DNA from 3 places in the Halopseudomonas xinjiangensis genome. Region 1 is predicted to be linked to each of the others. Evidence: predicted binding sites of a transcription regulator. Region 1 holds the regulator's gene; each other region holds the start of a gene.
What was found. The regulator FliA, encoded in region 1, starts transcription of late flagellar genes. The targets are predictions, from matches to a motif close to CTAAAGTTTNNNNNNNNNNNGCCGNTAA.
Positions count from the first base shown of each region.

Region 2: a site for FliA is predicted at 1,673-1,700, ahead of BLT85_RS04960 (methyl-accepting chemotaxis protein). Genes of this name have one in related genera too.
Region 3: a site for FliA is predicted at 1,841-1,868, ahead of BLT85_RS02525 (flagellin). Genes of this name have one in related genera too.

Region 1 covers NZ_LT629736.1:696,222-700,410, reverse strand. Annotated here, with positions in the region: gene BLT85_RS03205 (chemotaxis protein CheA) at 1-877, opposite strand, end outside; gene BLT85_RS03200 (protein phosphatase CheZ) at 890-1,684, opposite strand; gene BLT85_RS03195 (chemotaxis response regulator CheY) at 1,700-2,077, opposite strand; gene BLT85_RS03190 (RNA polymerase sigma factor FliA) at 2,219-2,956, opposite strand; gene fleN (flagellar synthesis regulator FleN) at 2,953-3,780, opposite strand; gene flhF (flagellar biosynthesis protein FlhF) at 3,810-4,189, opposite strand, start outside.
Region 2 covers NZ_LT629736.1:1,097,891-1,102,079, reverse strand. Annotated here, with positions in the region: gene BLT85_RS04975 (DUF3820 family protein) at 1-61, shown strand, start outside; gene BLT85_RS04970 (YcgL domain-containing protein) at 148-444, opposite strand; gene rnd (ribonuclease D) at 431-1,585, opposite strand; gene BLT85_RS04960 (methyl-accepting chemotaxis protein) at 1,774-3,216, shown strand; gene BLT85_RS04955 (ComEA family DNA-binding protein) at 3,253-3,534, opposite strand; gene BLT85_RS04950 (O-succinylhomoserine sulfhydrylase) at 3,750-4,189, opposite strand, start outside.
Region 3 covers NZ_LT629736.1:550,339-554,527, forward strand. Annotated here, with positions in the region: gene BLT85_RS02520 (glycosyltransferase) at 1-1,741, shown strand, start outside; gene BLT85_RS02525 (flagellin) at 1,962-3,161, shown strand; gene BLT85_RS02530 (flagellar protein FlaG) at 3,233-3,637, shown strand; gene fliD (flagellar filament capping protein FliD) at 3,736-4,189, shown strand, end outside.

The DNA.
Region 1 (4,189 bases):
CGGTGATATGGTCGTCTACGCCGCTTCGCTCACTCGCCGGTGCAGCGCCAGCCGTAGCCGCGGCGTTCGCAGCAATGACGCCAGGGGCCTGACCGTTGCCATGCAGTTGATCAAGCAGAGCCTCGAATTCATCGTCGGAAATGTTTTCGTCCGAACCCGCCGATGCGGGAGCGGCCGGGGTGGGCGCTTTGGGTGCGTCGGTCACGACCGGCGGCTTGCCCGTACCATGCAACTGATCGAGCAGCGCCTCGAATTCATCGTCGGTGATCTCGTCCCCGGAAGCAGCAACGGCGGGTTCGCCGGTCGCTGCAGAGACGGGACTGGCTGGGGTGGGAGCAGCAGGCTCACCACCATGCAGGGCATCGAGCAACTGTTCGAATTCGTCATCGGTGATGTCGCCGTCGGCATCGTCGCCTTCAGCTGCAACAGCTTCCAGCTCCATGGCCGGAACCGCCGCGACCACAGGCGATGCGATAATCTCTTCACCGGCGGGCTGTGCGAGGACAGACAAGGCCGCGAGCAGCTCCGGATCAGCCGGCGTCGGGTCTTCGCCTTCACGCACTTCGGCAAACATCCCGTTGACCGCATCCAGCGCCTGCAACACCACGTCCATCAGTTCCGAGGTGACCTGACGCTCACCCTTGCGAAGGATGTCGAAGACGTTCTCGGCGATATGGCAGCAGGCGACCAGAGCATCGAGCTGGAGGAATCCGGCCCCGCCCTTGACGGTATGGAAACCGCGAAAGATGGCGTTGAGCAGGTCCGTATCCTCGGGACGGTTTTCCAGCTCCACCAACTGCTCGGACAATAATTCGAGGATCTCTCCGGCTTCCACCAGGAAGTCCTGGAGGATCTCTTCATCCGCGTCGAAACTCATGCACCCACTCCCCTAGAAGCCAAGGCTGGACAGAAGATCATCAACTTCGTCTTGTCCAGAAACCACGTCTTCTCTTATATCGGCATGAATCTGCGGACCTTCACCCCTGTCCGAGGTTTTTTTCTCCTCACGCTTGGGCTCGGCATGATCGATACCCGCGAGGCGGTCGACCTGACCAGCCATACGCACCAGATTGACCAGGCTTTCCTCGACATCATGAACCAGCGCGGTGACACGCTTGATCACCTGTCCGGTGAGATCCTGATAATCCTGCGCGATGAGGATGTCGTTAAGATGCGAGGACACCTGTGCACTGGATTTCTCGGTCTTTTCGAGAAACTCGCCAATCCGCCTGTACAGGTCGCGGAATTCGGTGGCGGCCATTTCGCGGCGCTGCAGACGATCCCAGTCAGCCTTGAGCGCGGACGCTTCCTGACCAAGATCCGAGACGATAGGTGCGCTACTTTCCACCAGATCCATGGTGCGGTTGGCCGCCTTGTCGGTCAGCTTGACGACATAGTCGAGCCGATCGGACGCATCGGATATCTTTGACACTTCGCCGCTGTCACCCAGCGCGTGAGATGTGTCGATCTGGAAATTCACGATGGAGTTGTGCAGCGCACGAGTCAGTTGCCCGACTTCGTGGTAAAGCCCACGATCGCGCGCCTGATTGATGGCGTGGATGACGAGGATGGCTTCGCCGAACTGGCCTTTTTCGAGAAACTCGACCAGTTGCCGCGCGTTATCCTTGAGAGAGTGTTCAAATTCCTGAGCAGTCGCCTGGCCGGGATCCTTGCTTAAAGCCATAACCTGTACCCCGGATTACTTTGCCTGGACTCGCTCGAAAATCTTTTCGATCTTTTCCTTCAGCGCCTGCGCGGTGAACGGTTTGACCACATAGCCGTTCACGCCGGCTTGTGCGGCCTCGATGATCTGGTCGCGCTTGGCTTCGGCGGTAACCATCAGCACCGGAAGATGCTTGAGACGGTCGTCGGCGCGCACGGCCCGAAGCAGGTCGATGCCGCTCATGCCCGGCATGTTCCAGTCGGTAACCAGAAAGTCGAAACCACCGCTCTGCAGCATCGGCAAGGCGGTATTGCCATCATCGGCCTCGGCCGTGTTGGTGAACCCCAGGTCGCGCAGCAGGTTCTTGATAATACGTCTCATCGTCGAAAAATCATCAACGATGAGGATCTTCATGTTCTTGTCCAAGTCGACCTCCGTACAAACCAGGGAAAGTGCAGGTTCGCACTCGCTAATCAGATGCTAATGGCCTTGCCAGCCTTGTCGTTGTTGCGGTGTGCTGGCTACCCGGGCATTGTCCGGATGCTGGCGATAAAATCAATCGTTGCGCCAGTCTGCCAGACGCGCCCGCAGGCGTGCCGCGCACTGACTGTGCAACTGGCTCACACGGGACTCGCTGACGCCGAGGACGGCACCGATTTCCTTGAGATTCAGTTCTTCGTCGTAATACAGCGATAACAGCAACCGCTCCCGCTCGGGCAGGCCATCGATAGCCTGGACCAGCGCCGACCGGAATCGCTCGTCCTGAAGCCCGCCGTAGGGCTCGTGATCGGCGTGCGCGTCGGCCTCCCCGCCCGATTCGAGCAGATCCTCGAAACTGAACAGTTTGCTGCCGCTGGTATCGTTGAGAATCGAGTAATAATCGTCGAGACTCATATTGAGTTCGGCAGCGATCTCGTGATCTTTAGCGTCACGGCCCAAACGACCTTCAACGGCACGTACTGCGTCGCTGACCATACGTGTGTTGCGGTGGACTGAGCGCGGAGCCCAGTCACCCTTGCGCACCTCGTCGAGCATGGCTCCGCGGATGCGGATGCCAGCGTAGGTCTCGAAGCTTGCACCTTTACCGTGATCGAATTTTTTTGACGCTTCGAGCAGACCGATCATGCCGGCCTGCATCAGATCCTCGACCTGAACGCTCGACGGCAACCTGCCCAGCAGGTGATAGGCGATACGTTTGACCAGGGGAGCGAATTGCTCGACAAGACGATCCTGATATTCGGCAGAACTTTGGGCGCGGGTATACATGCGTACTCCACTGGCCGATGCGTTCATAGCCCCGACCCTGTCTGCTGCACCAGACGTTCGACAAAGAACTCCAGGTGCCCACGTGGGTTGGCAGGCAGGGGCCAGGAATCCACTTTTTGCGCAATGCCACGGATGGCGATGGAAGCCTTGCTGCGCGGGAATGCGTCATACACCGCACGCTGCTTCTGGACTGCCTTGCGCACCGCTTCGTCGAAGGGCACCGCGCCGACGTACTGCAGCGCGACATCCAGGAAGCGGTCTGTCACTTTGGTCAGTTTAGCAAACACCGTACGGCCTTCCTGCGGCGTATTCACCATGTTGGCGAGCACGCGGAAACGAGTCATGCCGTAATCGCGGTTGAGCAATTTGATCAGCGCGTAAGCATCGGTGATCGAGGTCGGCTCGTCGCAGACAACGACCAGTACTTCCTGAGCCGCGCGCACGAAGCTGACGACCGAATCACCGATCCCCGCGGCGGTGTCGACGATGAGCACGTCAAGATTGTCGCCGATGTCGCTGAATGCCTGGATCAATCCCGCATGCTGCTGCGGGTTGAGGTTGACCATTTTCGCGGCGCCCGAGGCGGCCGGAACGATGCGGATTCCGCCCGGGCCGGTGATCAGCACGTCGCGCAGATCGCAGGTGCCTTCCAGCACGTCGGCGAGCGTTGCCTTGGGTTTGATACCGAGCAGGACGTCGACGTTGGCCAGGCCAAGGTCGGCATCAAGCAGTACAACGCGACGGCCCAGGTCAGCCAGTGCCAGGCTGAGGTTGACCGAAACGTTGGTTTTGCCGATCCCGCCCTTACCGCCGGTGACCGCGATAACCTGAACCGGATGTTTGATGGCCATCTGTGTCGATTACCTTGTCTTGAAATTCATTAGCTTGCCCGCTGGGTATGCAATATACCCGCAAACACGTCGGCCATGGCCTGATCTGCCGGGGCTTCGTTGCCTGCCAGGCTGACTGCCCGGCTAACCAACTGGTGACCCACAGCCTTGCTGATGTCGTCTGGAATACGCTGGCCATCTGCCAGATAGGCTACCGGCAAACCCTGTTCCATAGCCAGCCCTAGGGATTCGCCCAAAGTGGCGGCTTCGTCGACCTTGGTCAGGATACAGCCGGACAAGCCACAGGCGCGGTAATTGTGAAAAGCCGCCTTGAGTACCCGGTACTGACTGGTGGCAGCCAGAACGAGCATGGTTTTGACCCGCTTGCCCTGCGCAGCCAGCTCGCCGAGTTGTCCACGCAGTTGTGGAT
Region 2 (4,189 bases), 400 kb from region 1:
CGACCACAACGGGCTATCGCCCCTGCTCGACCCGCTACGCTCCACGCCGCGAATGCGCTGACCCGGTCATGATCTCGCCATGGTCCAGGCTGCGCTGGAAGACATTCACCACACCGGTCCGGAGCTGCTGATCCAGACCGCCCGCGTTTAGATGGGATCATTGCGGGTGAGCAGCTCGTCCGGGAGATGAACGATCCAGTCCTCGGCCTGGGGCGGCATTTGCACGTGGTAGCCCTGCTGTTGCAGGTTACGAATGACGGTTGCTGCATCTTCCCTGGCCAGCTTGCGCTGTTCGTCGAGCTCGAGGTCCATGGCATGTTCCAGCGCGCCGGCCATGCGCATCAACGGCTCAGGCAGACTCGTCACATCCGCTCCGCGTTTCAGGTAGATATACATGCCCTGCTTGCGCTTGCTCCGATAGATCGAGCATTCAATCGACATCATTGCTCTCCTGGGTACCGTTGGCTACCTGCAGCAGTTGCTCACCCATCAGGTCTCGCCGCCAACCGCTGAGTTCATCGGGTAGCTCGTAAGGGCCGCCGGGGTAACCAGTACGAACCAATGCCTCGAGAAATTTCTTGCGCAACATGATTTCCGGCGCGATGCCGAGGCGAACGGCATGGGCCTGTCCGACTTTGCGAAGCGCCTTGAGCACACGATTGGCATCGGCCGGGAGTGGCTCGGGCAGGCGGTCCGGCCATTGTTCCTGGGGCACCGCCTTGCCCTGGCGAATCAGGTCGAGAATTTGCTGCCCGTCATGTCGCACCGAGCGCGGATGCATGTCATCGATGCGAGCCAGATCCTGCAGGCTTTCCGGCTGACGTTGGGCGAGCGGCACCATTGCCGTCTCGCGCAACAGACGATTGCGCGCCTGGTCGCGCGAGCGGGATTCACGCTCGCGCCAGGCGGCCAGCAACTGAAGGATAGCCAGTTGATCCGGTCGCAGCCGCCACGCCTGCTTGATGCTCCGATAGGCAAGATCCGGATCCTGCTGCAAGCCGACGGCAGCGGACTGCTCTGCGGTATCGCTAAGCAGCCAGCCGGTAAAGCCCGCCTCCTCGATACGCGGAGCGAGGACCTGGTAGATGGCGGCGAGGTGAATGGCGTCGTCGGCAGCATATTGCAGCTGCGTTTCGCTCAGGGGACGCTGGAGCCAGTCCGAGCGGGTTTCGTCCTTCGACAACTCTATACCCAGCAGTGCATTGACCAGACGGGAATAACCCATCGAGAAATCCATGCCCAGATACGCGGCCGCGAGCTGGGTGTCGAACAGCGGTTGCGGCACCGCACCACAAAGGTGATGAAACACTTCCAGATCTTCGCTGCACGAGTGCAAGACCTTGACTACGCGCGGATTTCTCAGCAGCGCGACCAGAGGCGACCAGTCCGTAATCGCAAGCGGGTCGATCAGATAAGCCGCCTCGCCATCTCCGATCTGGATCAGCCCGGCGATCGGGTAGAAGGTTTCGGTGCGCACGAACTCGGTGTCGACTGCCACGAACGGCAGCTGCTGCCAGCGCTCGCACCAGCGGGCGAGTTCGGAATTCTCGGCGATCATCAGGGGCCGGGCCCGGTTTGCAGTCATGTCGCGGTTCCTTGAGCGGGGCGTCAGTATAACTGATCGACGGCTCAAGGCTCGGCTTCAAAGCGATACGGAAAGTGTCCTGTCACCATCAAGATTGATCCGTATCAACCGATACAGTCCATGGGTTCTTATAATTGGCGCTCAACCGCGCCGCATGGCACGGAACGAGCGCAGCGAGTGGAGCAGGCATGGCTTTTCAGCATTTACCGTTGAAGTACAAGTTCTGGGCGGTCAATGGGGTGACCTTCATCAGCACTTTGCTGTTGGTGCTGGTCGCGCTATGGGTCGAACAGCGGACCCTCCATCAGGAGCGCCAGGGGGTCGCCTCAGAGCTGATTAGCCATATTCAGATGGGCGTTGAGGTGCCGCATCTGCGCTGGTTGCCTGCTGACGCGATGAATGCAGCCCAGGGGTCGCTGGGCGCCACGCCGCGCTGGATCGACGCTGCAGACTTGCCGCCGCGCATCTCGGATGAACTCTATGGCGCCTGGGCCATGCACAAGGATGGCCAGCCAGCCTATCTCGCGGTGCGCCAACAACCCTATTTCGAATTGCTCGTCGCCCAGGCGCCATTCTACGCCGTAGCGGTCTTCGTGCTGATGCTCGGCGTATTGATCGTCTCCCAGCTGCTGATCCTCTTCATCACCCGGCACATTACCGCTCTGCGTGATGTCATGTTGGCGGTACAGGAAACCGGCGATCTGACCCTTCGCGCCAGGGCCGATTCACGCGACGAGGTTGGCTCCATCGCCCGCGCATTCAATGCTATGCAGAGTTCGCAGCAGGACGTTGTCGGGGCAGTCCGACGCGCAGCGGAAGATCTTGACCGCGGCACAGCGGAACTCGCCCGGCTGATGAGCCAGGTACGCGACGGCATGATCGCTCAGCAAGGTGAAACCGATATGGTTGCCGCAGCAGCCAATGAAATGAGCGCTACCGTACAGGACATTGCCGGCAATACTGCGGCATCGCGAGACCAGTCAGACCAGGCGGACCGGCTAGCGCGCAATGGTCGCGATCAGGTACTCAAAGTTAGCGAAACCATTACCGGGTTGGCGACCAGCATCGAGCGTTGTACCCGACACATGCAGAAGCTCGAAGGCCACAGCCAGGAAATCAGCGGCGTGGTCCGCGTGATTCGAGAGATCGCCGAACAGACCAACCTGCTTGCGTTGAATGCAGCCATCGAGGCCGCGCGCGCCGGCGAATCCGGTCGCGGCTTCGCTGTGGTTGCCGATGAAGTAAGGGCTCTTGCCCAGCGCGTACAGAAGTCGACTGATGAAATCCATCGAATGATCGAGGCGCTGCAGGCCGGGACTCAGGATGCGGTAAGAGATATGCAAGCCAGTGCGCAGCTGACGCATGACTCGGTGGAACAGGTGGAGGAAGCAGGTGCCTCGCTTGGTCGTATTACTACCGCCGTTAGTCAGATCCTGACAGGCAATAGCGAAATCGCATCGGCGGTGCAGCAGCAAAGCCAGGCAGCCGAAGCGATCACCCAAAGCGTGGTGCAGATTCGCGATGTTACCGAACAAACCGTGGAGCAGACTCACCGCAGCGCTTCGACCAGCGAGCAGCTGGCCGCCCTCGCCCACCAACTGAGCGGATCGGTCAGCAAGCTGCGGACCTGATCCGTGAGCCGGGCAGCCTCGCTGCCCGGTATTGAGTTACTGCAACGAAATACGTTCGCGATTCTTTTCGACAGTCGCGGCGCCGATACCAGTAACCGAGCTGAGCGCATCCGCCGACTCGAACTGGCCGTGCTCCTCGCGATAGGCAACGATCGCCTGCGCTTTCGACTCCCCCACACCCTGCAGGCTTTCCGCAATTTCTGCCGCGCTGGCGGTATTGATGTTGACCGAGACGGCTGGGGCAGTGGTTTCAGCGAAGGCTGGCGTAACGAGCCATGCGGATGCGACGAGGATGAGCGTGCTGATCAGTTTTTTCATGATTCACTCCTTGAAGTTGATATGGGCCGTACAACAAGGGTGACTACAGAGGCTTACTGCTCGAAACACCCGCTTCCCTGCGGCAGGCGTACCCTATGGCAAAATCCGATCGATGCCAAACGGGATGTCCGAAAATGTGAACCGCTAGGCAACCAAAGCGCCGCTTCGTGCGAGGTGCAGGGAGTCGGCCCGCCATACGACGGGCACGATTCAGATCAGACTGCGTCGAGACCGCGCTGCAGGTCTGCACGGATATCAGCAACGTCTTCCAGACCAACCGCAACCCGAATCAGGTTGTCACGGATGCCTGCCGCTGCCCGGGCGTCCGGCGTGAGCCGACCGTGGGTTGTGGTGGCCGGATGAGTGATGGTCGACTTGGCATCGCCTAGATTGGCGGTGATGGAAAGCAACCGAGTCGCATCGATGAAACGCCACGCCTCCTCGCGCCCGCCGCGCACCTCGAAGCTGACCACTGCACCGAAGGCGCTTTGCTGCGCGCGTGCTAGCGCATGCTGCGGGTGGCTGGACAAGCCGGCGTAATAGACATGTTCGACCTGCGGCTGTTGCTCCAGCCACTCGGCCAGCGCTTGCGCGCTAGTACAATGCGCCTGCATGCGCAGACGCAGCGTTTCGAGCCCTTTGAGGAACACCCAGG
Region 3 (4,189 bases), 150 kb from region 1:
CGATCCGGATGCTTTGGCATGGCTGGAAGGCGTTAGCAAGTTAGATGAGAGCAAGATACGTGTCGTCCGATACCCTGAAGAGTTCAATTTTTCGGCGATTAATAACATGGCGGTTTCGCAGGCCAGGGGCGAATACTTGGTGCTGTTAAACAATGACACGGCAATAATCAGCAAGACATGGCTCAAGGAGATGATCAACCACGCGCTGCGACCCGAAGTTGGTATCGTCGGGTCTAAATTGCTTTTTCCTGACGGTAGCATCCAGCACGCCGGGGTCATCCTTGGTCTGGGCGGCCCCGCGGAACACCCTTTCATTGGCGAGGCGTCCGATGCGCCGGGTTATATGCACAGACTGCAGGTTACCCAGAACTATACTGCGCTGACGGCGGCATGCCTGATGATTCGGAAGTCGGTGTATGTCAGCGTAGGGGGAATGGACGAAACCGCGTTTAAAGTGTCGTACAACGATGTCGATCTGTGCTTGAAGGTCCGGCAGGCGGGCTATTTGCTGGTATGGAGTCCTCATTCGGTCGTGCTCCACGAGGGCAGTGTGAGCCAGACCCACGTGGACCAAAGTAAGCAAAGAGAGAAAAGAGCGCGGTTTGTTGCGGAACAAGACGCCATGTATTCGAAATGGTTGCCGGTCTTGGCGAGAGACCCCGCTTATAACCGCAATCTTTCGCTGGTGAAGCCAGGCGGTTTCAAGCTGGCAGATACTTCAATTTCATGGCGACCTCTCGACTCTTGGCGTCCGCTTCCTGTCCTGTTGGCGCATCCGGCGGATCTGTACGGCTGCGGTCATTATCGAGTAATTCAGCCGTTCGATGCGCTTCGGGACAAAGGTATTGTGGATGGTGCGTTGTCTGTCGGGCTGATGCATGTTGCGGACCTCGAGCGATACGACCCTGACGTGGTCTTACTGCAGCGACAGATCGGATCCGACCGGCTTGAGGCTCTGCGTCGCATGAAGGCATTTTCTCGTGCGTTCAAGGTGTACGAGCTTGATGATTACCTTCCCGGTCTTCCTCTCAAGAGTGCACACCGGCAGCACATGCCCAAGGACGTGCTTCGCTCAATAAAGCGAGGATTGTCATACGTTGATCGGTTCGTCGTTTCGACTTCCGCGCTAGCCGATGTGTTCGCGGCTGATCATCCCAGTATTCACGTCGTGGAGAATAGGCTGGATCCAGTTTGGTGGGGTTCCTTGCCTGAAGCTACCCGCCGACAGTCTGGAAAACCAAGAATTGGTTGGGCAGGCGGTGCGAGCCACACGGGGGATCTAGAGTTGGTTTATGACGTCGTGAAGGATTTGTCGGAAGAGGTCGATTGGGTATTTTTCGGTATGTGCCCCGATAAACTGAGGCCCCACGTTCACGAATTTCACGCTGGAGTACCGATAGCGCAATACCCGTCCAAACTGGCGAGTCTAGATCTCGATTTGGCCATCGCTCCGGTGGAACAAAATCTCTTCAACGAGTGCAAAAGCAATTTACGGTTGCTGGAGTACGGCATCTGTGGGTTTCCGGTGGTGTGTTCTGATGTCCGTTGTTATCAAGGGCAGCTCCCGGTGACCCGGGTAAAGAACCGATACCGCGACTGGGTTGACGCGATCCGCCAGCATCTGGCTGATCCGGAGGCTTCCGAGCAAGCTGGTAGACGTCTTCAAGCTGCGGTGCGGCGTGACTGGATGCTCGACGAAGACGCCATCGCTCTTTGGAAGAAAGCTTGGCTGCAACACTGAGTTCAAGTTTTTTGGAACGAGGCCGACATGATGTTTGGTCGGCCTCGAAAGGCGCTGTGTGATGCGCCGGCTTCGGAGTCAAGGGAAATAAAAAAATTCCTAAAGCTTTGACGAACGGCGTCGATACAGTAACTGAATGCGAACTCAATGGGTGCCTGGGCAAGTCCGGCCCTGGGGTCGCGGCTCAGGCAAACATAACCAGGTCTACGAGGTACTTACCATGGCCCTTACAGTAAACACGAACGTAGCTTCACTGAACGCCCAGCGTAACCTGGGTGCCTCTTCTTCAAATCTGCAGACTTCCTTGCAGCGTCTGTCTTCCGGTTCGCAGATCAACAGCGCCAAGGACGATGCGGCCGGCCTGCAGATCTCCAATCGTCTGACCAGCCAGATCAACGGTCTGGGGGTAGCGACCAAGAACGCCAACGACGGCATCTCCATTGCGCAAACCGCGGAAGGCGCTCTTCAGGAATCTACCAATATCCTGCAGCGTATGCGTGACCTGTCCCTCCAGTCGGCCAACGGCTCAAACGGCGAAGGCGAGCGGAAAGCTCTTAACTCCGAAGTCGCCGAGCTGAAGAAAGAGCTGGACCGCATTTCTAACACCACTGCGTTCGGTGGCAAAAAGTTGTTTGATGGAAGTTTTGGTACAGAAACGTTCCAGGTAGGTAGCGCGGCTAACGAAGCGATCAGCGTTAAACTAAATGAAGTAAGCACTAAGGAGCTGAAGAGCGATTCGATCAGCAGCGGTACGATCGCTCAACAAGGTGCGGCTACTGCCTCTGGTGTGGTGGCAGTAGAGTTTACGGTCGCCTCGGGCAGCGCAGACGGCACCGACCGGGTTTTCAAAATCAGCGCAGAGTACGCGTCCGGCGCCACTGCTACTGAGCAAACCCAGCTTTTGGCTAGCACGATCAACGATGCGAACATTGGTGTCGGTGCATTTGTCAACGACAGCGGCGCTATCGAATTGATCACCGACCGTAAGATGGGTACTGCTGCCGATGAACTGTCGATGACCTTTGCCACGGGCGCTACTGCTACCGCCGCGGAGACTGCCGCAAGCAGTGCCACTGATCAAACCTTCTCGAAGGTTACTACTGGCAACAGCGTGAAAGACATTGACATTACTAGTGCCAAAGGTGCCCAGGAAGCGGTATATATCATCGACGAAGCGATGAAGTCGATCGATTCGCAGCGTGCAAGCCTCGGCTCGGTACAGAACCGCTTTGAGTCGACCATCAGCAACCTGCAGAACATCTCGGAGAACGCGTCTTCTGCTCGTAGCGCGATCAAGGACACCGATTACGCTGCTGAATCGGCCAAGCTGACCAAGAACCAGATCATGCAACAGGCTGGTACTGCAATGCTGTCCCAGGCGAACCAGTTGCCGCAGGCTGTCCTTAGCCTCCTGGGCTAAGTCGGGAAGTGGTAACAGTGCGGAGAGAGGGGTGACCTTCTCTCCGCTTTTTCCTATGCGAGGTTAGTACCATGGAAATGGGCACACCCAAACCGTTGCAACTCAGCCGTACCAGCGTAAGCGCGGTATCGGTCGAGGCGGGCCTCAGCAGCCGTCCAATATCGCGGCAAGCCGATGCGGCGATGATCAACTCGTCGATCGCGCCTATTGCTACGCAGTCACCTGATGCTGTTCAGCAGTCCGCGGAAGTGAACAGAAACGCACTGGATACCGCAGTGACCGACATCCAGGATTTTGTGCAATCCGTCAGTCGCAATATCGATTTTCAGATCGACGACTCCAGCGGACGCGTGGTCATCAACGTGACCGAGCGATCCAGCGGGGACGTGATCAGACAAATTCCTTCGGAAGAGGCCCTTCGCCTGGCCGAAAATCTCTCACAGATACGTAGCGTGTTGTTCGAGGCGGAAGCGTAGGCTTCCTGGCCGGTTAAGCTGGCACGTAACTTGCCTGATGACCGGGAGACGCTGTGCGGATTCACAATCCGTCAACTTTTGGTCGGAAGGACACAAATATGGCTATTACAGGTATCGGTTCGGGGCTTGATATTCAGGGCATGGTAGCCGCCCTGGTCAACGCTGAAGCAGCGCCGAAAACCGCTCAGCTCAATCGTCTTGAAAAGGCGACGACAACCAAATTTTCTGCGCTCGGGCAGTTTCGTAGCGCGCTCTCTGATTTCCAGAAAACGGTCAAAGACTTGAATAGCGCATCGCTGTTCGAGAAGCGCACGGCTACGTCTGGTAAGACGGATATTTTCACGGTTTCCGCGGACACTAAGGCGGTTGCGGGAAGTTACAGCGTGCAAGTTTATAGTCTGGCGCAGTCGAGCAAGGTCGCGCTACAAGGGTTCACCGATCCTACCTCGTCGCTTGGCGCGGGTGAGCTCGAAATCAGCTTCGGTGGTGATGCTCCGCTCAAGATCAATGTGACCGACGAGGCGAGCGGCCTCGCCGGAATTCGGGATGCGA